Regions from separate parts of the Desulfitispora alkaliphila genome, predicted to be linked through region 1. Evidence: a T-box and tRNA genes for the amino acid it is inferred to sense, from the RefSeq annotation. Region 1 holds a T-box; the other holds one or more tRNA genes.

Region 1 (3,259 bases):
TGACCTACCTCAGCACTATCGGGCATTATTAATATCCCTTCCCGCTGCTCCTTAGAGAATGTGTTCTCGTCTAATTCAAGTTCTCCTACAGAACACATCATCCCTGTGGACACTTCTCCACGCAACTTAGCCTTTTTTATCTTCAAACCACCAGGAAGTTTTGCCCCCACCAATGATATAGGCACCTTATTACCCACATTTACATTATTAGCACCAGTAACTATTTGTACACTTTCTTCAGCACTTACTTGCACCTGACAAATAATTAACTTATCTGCATCTGGGTGAGGCTTTATGTCTGTTATTTCACCTATTACTATTTTTTCATCTATATTCTCTCCAGGGGACTCAACATCTTCTACTGCTATGCCAGCCCTGGTCAATTTATCTGCTAACTCTTCAGCAGTAATATCTACATCCACATATTGTTTCAGCCAATTCATTGAAACCTTCAACTGCTTTCCCTCCTTAAAACTGGTCTAAAAATCTAATATCATTTTCAAATAACATGCGCAGATCATTGATTCCGTATTTGAGCATAGCTATCCTTTCAACACCCATTCCAAAAGCAAAGCCGGTTACTTTTTCTGGATCATAACCTGTATTAGCAAGTACTTTTGGATGTATCATTCCTGCCCCTAATATCTCCAGCCATCCAGTATTGGAACAAACTCGACAGCCTTGGCCATCACAGTTAACACAGGAAATGTCTACCTCTGCACTGGGTTCAGTAAAGGGAAAATATGATGGTCGTAGCCTAATCTCCCTATCTTCCCCAAACATTTCTTTGGCAAATGTTAGTAGGGTTCCCCTTAAATCCCCAAAAGTAACCTCCTTATCCACCACAAAGCCCTCCACTTGATGGAACATGGGTGAATGAGTAGCATCGTCATCTCTTCGATATACTTTGCCTGGCGCAATAATTCTCAGTGGCACTTGTGGAAAGTTGCTCTCAAAGGTTCGAACCTGAACTGGTGAAGTGTGAGTACGCAACAGCACCTCATTGGTTATGTAAAAAGAATCCTGCATATCTCTAGCTGGGTGCTCTTTGGGTAAGTTTAAAGCTTCAAAATTATAGTAGTCAGATTCTATTTCCGGCCCCTCTTCTATAGTAAACCCCATTCCCAAAAAGATTTCTTTAATCTCATCTAGTACTTGAGTAAGGGGATGTCTCTTTCCTGTAGCTACAGGCTTACCAGGTAGTGTTACATCTATAGTCTCCGCTTCTAATTTTGCTTGTCTAGCTATATGGGCTAGTTCACTTTTTCTGCTCTCTATTGTTTCTTCTAGTTGTGCTCTAATCTCATTTGCCAACTGACCAATAACCGGTCGTTCTTCAGCAGTAAGCTTCCCCATACCGCGCAAAACACCAGTTAGCTCTCCCTTTTTTCCCAAGTATTTAACTCGCAGCTGCTCTAGTTTTTCCAGGTCAACAACTTCTTTAAAGTCTTCAATAGCTTGTTCTTTTATTTTACTCAATTCTGATTTCATTACCTTTCTATCCTCCTTTAAAATTATCAAAAAAAATAGCCCTCTCCTCATACAAGGACGAAAGCTTTTTCGCGGTACCACCTTGGTTGTCCACTAATAATAATTGTGAACCCCTCATTTCCCATAACGGAGGAAACCGTTGCACCTACTTTATTTCAGTGCACTGCTCATGGGTGAACTTCAACTTAGCATAATTGCAGATTCTCTCAGTCGATGGAATCCACTCCCTGTAAATTACTACTAAACCTACTCTCCCAATCATTGCCTTTTTGTTATCTATAAGCTTATTGCATCATCAATTTCTTATACAACATATAAGCTTGAATGGAACCAGTGGTTTCAAAGATTCTCCAAAAGAAATATGCATTGAAGAACATGTCCTAACCACTCCCCTTCCTAACGCTTTTTCGAAACCAATTATACCACAGGGGATTCTATTGGTCAAATTTTAGTTGCCGCACTATTTCGTAAATAATTATCCCTGCAGCTATTCCCACATTTAGTGACTCAGCTCCACCCAGCAAGGGAATTTTTACTTTAACATTAGAATTATCTAACATAATTTCACTTGGACCAGCTGCCTCATTACCTAAAATTAAAGCCAATGGCCTATTAAATATAGTGTTATATAAGCTTGTGCTGCCTTCGCCCACATGAGCTGTAGCTATCGTGAACTGCTTCCCTTTAAGTGCGCTCATTAGCTCTCTTTCGTCTTCTATGACTATGGTTTGTATATGGAAGCTAGAGCCCATAGCGCTTCTGATTACTTTTTCATTAAACACATCTGCACAACCCTTAGTTAAATATAATATTGATATTCCTGCAGCATGGGCGGTTCTAATAATAGTTCCCATATTACCTGGGTCTTGAATTCTATCTAATACTAATACTAATTCCTGCTCGGCTAAATTGCTATCTTCATCACTTGTTTGAGTATTCCTCATATTAGCAATAGCCATAATGGGTTGAGGAGTATCCGTAGCTGCCAGTTGCTCATATAATTTTCGAGGAAGAACATAACTGTTGTATGGTTTTATTTTATCCTGAAATTCAGTTTCTGCACCCTGGCAAATTATAATAGCGTTCAGTTCAATCTTAGCTGCCACTGCTTCTTCTATAAGCTTCCAGCCCTCAATTATGAACTGACCTTGTTCTACTCGTTGTTTCCGCCTCTTTAGTTTTTTCCAGTTTTTAAATTGTGGATTTTTATCTGATAATATACTGATCATGGCATCACACTCCTACTCAATATACTTAAGTCCCTCGTTAGTCCCCAAGGCTACTAAAATGTCTTCTTTTTCAAGCAGTGTTTCTCCACCAGGACCAATAATAATTTCACCACCATGCTTTTTTACCGCTACTATACTAATGCCTATCTGGTCTCTAAAATCTAAGTCCTTTAGTTTCTTATTTGCAAATCTATCAGAAACCTTAACTTCTAATATACTGTGATCTGGTGAAAGCTCAATTAAATCTAAAACGTTTTTAGATTCCAGGTTATGGGCAACCCTTACCGCCATTTCCCGTTCAGGATAGACTACCCGGTCGGCGCCTACTCTTGCAAGGATTTTGCCGTGCAACTCATCAGTTGCCTTAGCTACCACATAATCCACTCCACTTTCCTTAACTAGAAGCGTAATCATAGTGCTGGCCTTAATATCCTTGCCAATTGAAACTATTACAATATCAAAGTTGTTTATACCTAGCTCTTGTAATGTGGCTTCATCAGTAGCATTAGCTTGAACAGCATGGGTTGCCACATCTAGCA
Region 2 (3,259 bases), on a different contig from region 1:
GTGAAGAACATCCTTACTAAAGTCCAAATTTTTACTGGTATATGTTCCCCTCAAATAGTAGTTTTCCCCATTTCTAGAGCTGCAAAAACGTCTGTAGTTTTTTAAAATTATATCATAGGAGCCCCTCCCTGATACGGTTGGTCGCATTTGATCGTTAACCTCTGGTCGCCCATCCAAACTAAGCACTACACTCATCTGATTTTCATTTAGAAACTGCTCCACTTTATCATTGAGCAAAACCCCATTAGTTGTTAGCGTGAATTTTATATTTTTATCCAGCTGCCTAGCTTGTTCCTTTCCGTAAGCAACCAACTCTTGAACCACATCAAAATTCATCAGTGGCTCGCCGCCAAAAAAGTCCACTTCACAATTTTGCCTTGGACCTGAGGTAGCCAATAGTAAGTCAATGGCCTTTTTCCCAACCTCTAAGGACATATGCTCTCGCTGGCCGCCAAAATGTCCGCTACCTGCAAAGCAATAGCTACAGCGCAGATTGCAGTCGTGAGATATGTGCAGACACAACGCCTTTACAATTGGGTCCTGAGGCACAACATATTCGCTCCCGGATTCATCTCCACTAAAAAGAGTTCCCTCCTCAATTAGCTGTCTAACTTCATCAGCCACTCCTTCCCCATCAATAGCAGAGCAGCTAGAAGCAGCTACCAATCGCTCTTGAGCTTTACCCAAGGAACCAGTCTCCTGATAATAATCAATAAAATCCCAAGTCAATTGATCTATTACATGGATAGAGCCACTATTTACATCTAACATTATCTTTAAGCCGTCTATTTCAAATTTGTGAATTTTACTCATCTTTCTTTTCCCCCTAATTTATATCCACTGCATAAGTGTAAATAAACCGCCACCATATTGGTGACGGTTTTGTTTTTATCTTTCGCAGACTTGGTTTCCTACTGTACAAGAAGTCTTACAAGCGGACTGACAGGACGTCTGACAGGTTCCACATCCACCCTTTTTTACGGTTTCCTGCAATGATGTCTTAAATACAGTCACAATGTGCTTTTTAGTCATAAATAATCCCCCTCTTCTAATACGTTTACCTATGTTCTTAACCCTATAAATTATATCTTATAATAAGCCTTTACGCAACAATTCTACTTGATTACAATTACAGGACAATCGGCTTCATTAATCAGCCTTGCTGTTATGTTTCCTTTAAATAGATAGTCACTTAGCCGACTTTCACCGTGATGACCTACAACCATCAAGTCACACTGCATTTCATCAGCCACTTCTATAATAGTGCAAACTGGTTCGCCACTTCTCACCATTACCTTATAGGGTACATTGTTCTCTTTGAAAACTTTAATGGCTTTCTTCAAAACTTGTTCTGCGTTCTTTATCGCCTCTGCATCTGGACGAAGTCCACACTTATCCAGCTCATAGTCTACTTGTGCTGGAATATGGTGGCGAGGATCTAGCACATTAAGAATAGTAACTTCTCTTTCGGGCTTTTCTTTAATTAGACCGCAGATAGTTCTAGCTATCTTTCCACAAAGTGGGGAACCGCTGGTGGGAAATAGGATTTTTTTAAACACAAGTCTCTACCTCCTAAATTGTCTTTATATTCATATATTTAGCCATCAAGTCCATAATTCCTTTTTTTCTACACAAATAAAAAAAACCACCTTGAAAGTGGTTTTTGATATCGATATTATTATGGTGCCTCGAGGCGGAATCGAACCACCGACACGAGGATTTTCAGTCCTCTGCTCTACCGACTGAGCTATCGAGGCAGATAATATAATGGCGGAGCTGACGGGAATCGAACCCGCGATCTCCGGCGTGACAGGCCGGCATGTTAACCGCTACACTACAGCTCCGCATTAAAAAAAATATGGTGGGCGATGACAGGATCGAACTGCCGACCCCCTGCTTGTAAGGCAGGTGCTCTCCCAGCTGAGCTAATCGCCCTTGGTGACCCGTACGGGATTCGAACCCGTGTTACCGCCGTGAAAGGGCGGTGTCTTAGACCCCTTGACCAACGGGCCAAAAATGGTGAGCCATGAAGGATTCGAACCTTCGACACCCTGATTAAAAGTCAGGTGCTCTGCCGACTGAGCTAATGGCTCATTTCCTTTCGACAAGTATAGATATTACAGCATATTGAACCTAAAGTCAACAGTTTTTCAAAAAAAAGTTTAATGTTTTATTCTGGTAATGCTATTTTGACCTTTTCTATGCTATAAAAGAAAGCCAAGGACTAGTCCTTGGCTATTAGAATTCTAGAAAAGACTTTCAGTAACTATGGTTTGCTCTCGCTTTGGCCCCACTGCTATAATCGCAGTTTTAACCTTAGATAGTTCCTGAATGCGCTCAATATATCTTTTAGCTTCATCAGGTAATTGCTCATAACTCCTAACTTCACTAGTGCTACTCATCCACCCTGGATGCTCCTCATAAACCGGCTCACACAGGGATAATTGCTTGAGACTGTTTGGGAAACTCTCCAACTTATCCCCTTTATACTTATATCCAGTACAGATTTTTATCTTTTCAACTCCGTCCAATACGTCTAATTTGGTTAAAGCCACGTGACTAATACCGCTCACCTGTACAGCATAGTTGAACATAACCATATCAAACCAACCGCACCTTCTAGGTCTACCTGTAGTGGTGCCAAACTCGTGTCCAGCCCTCCTGATTTCATCTCCAACTTCATCATTTAACTCTGTAGGAAATGGTCCTTCCCCCACTCGGGTAGTGTAAGCCTTTACTACCCCTAAAACTTTGTCAATCTTCGTGGGACCAAAACCCACACCCACGCAAGCACCACCTGCAATGGGATTAGATGAAGTCACAAAGGGGTACGTTCCATGATCTAGGTCCAAGAGCGTTCCTTGAGCTCCCTCAAATAAAACTCGCTCACCTCTATCGTAGATCTGATTTATTAGGTGAGAAGTATCTGCTATAAATTCTTTAATCTTTTCCCCATAGGCCAAATATTTATCCAGAACATCCTCTATATCTAAAGGCCTAGCTTCATAAACTCGTTCTAACAATAGATTCTTCTGATCTAACACAGCCGCCAGTCTCTGTTTAAGCTCATCTGGATCTAATAAATCCCCTATCCTAATGCCCGATCGAGCAGCCTTATCCATATATGCAGGGCCAATCCCCCTCTTGGTGGTACCTATCTTGTTTTCTCCTCTGCGCTCTTCTTCTAGCTCATCTAAGAGCCTGTGGTAGGGCATAATCACATGTGCATTAGTACTTATCCTCAATCCAGATACGTCAA

Evidence for each region. The T-box of region 1 lies ahead of pheS (phenylalanine--tRNA ligase subunit alpha). A T-box ahead of a tRNA ligase gene usually reads a tRNA of that ligase, here a tRNA-Phe.
Region 2: it has a tRNA-Phe gene. The T-box ahead of pheS (phenylalanine--tRNA ligase subunit alpha) is inferred to sense a tRNA for this amino acid. The anticodon was not compared.

What each region holds. Positions count from the first base shown of each region.
Region 1 covers NZ_JBNPXS010000057.1:4,953-8,211, reverse strand. The annotation lists gene pheT (phenylalanine--tRNA ligase subunit beta) at 1-455, opposite strand, end outside; gene pheS (phenylalanine--tRNA ligase subunit alpha) at 469-1,491, opposite strand; T-box leader at 1,542-1,762, opposite strand; gene GGQ84_RS14370 (YqzL family protein) at 1,776-1,868, opposite strand; gene GGQ84_RS14365 (TrmH family RNA methyltransferase) at 1,926-2,720, opposite strand; gene GGQ84_RS14360 (potassium channel family protein) at 2,733-3,259, opposite strand, start outside.
Region 2 covers NZ_JBNPXS010000001.1:120,921-124,179, forward strand. The annotation lists gene scfB (thioether cross-link-forming SCIFF peptide maturase) at 1-813, opposite strand, end outside; gene scfA (six-cysteine ranthipeptide SCIFF) at 889-1,032, opposite strand; gene GGQ84_RS00615 (universal stress protein) at 1,116-1,559, opposite strand; tRNA gene GGQ84_RS00620 (tRNA-Phe) at 1,682-1,757, opposite strand; tRNA gene GGQ84_RS00625 (tRNA-Asp) at 1,769-1,844, opposite strand; tRNA gene GGQ84_RS00630 (tRNA-Val) at 1,860-1,935, opposite strand; tRNA gene GGQ84_RS00635 (tRNA-Glu) at 1,937-2,012, opposite strand; tRNA gene GGQ84_RS00640 (tRNA-Lys) at 2,018-2,093, opposite strand; gene GGQ84_RS00645 (adenylosuccinate synthase) at 2,247-3,259, opposite strand, start outside.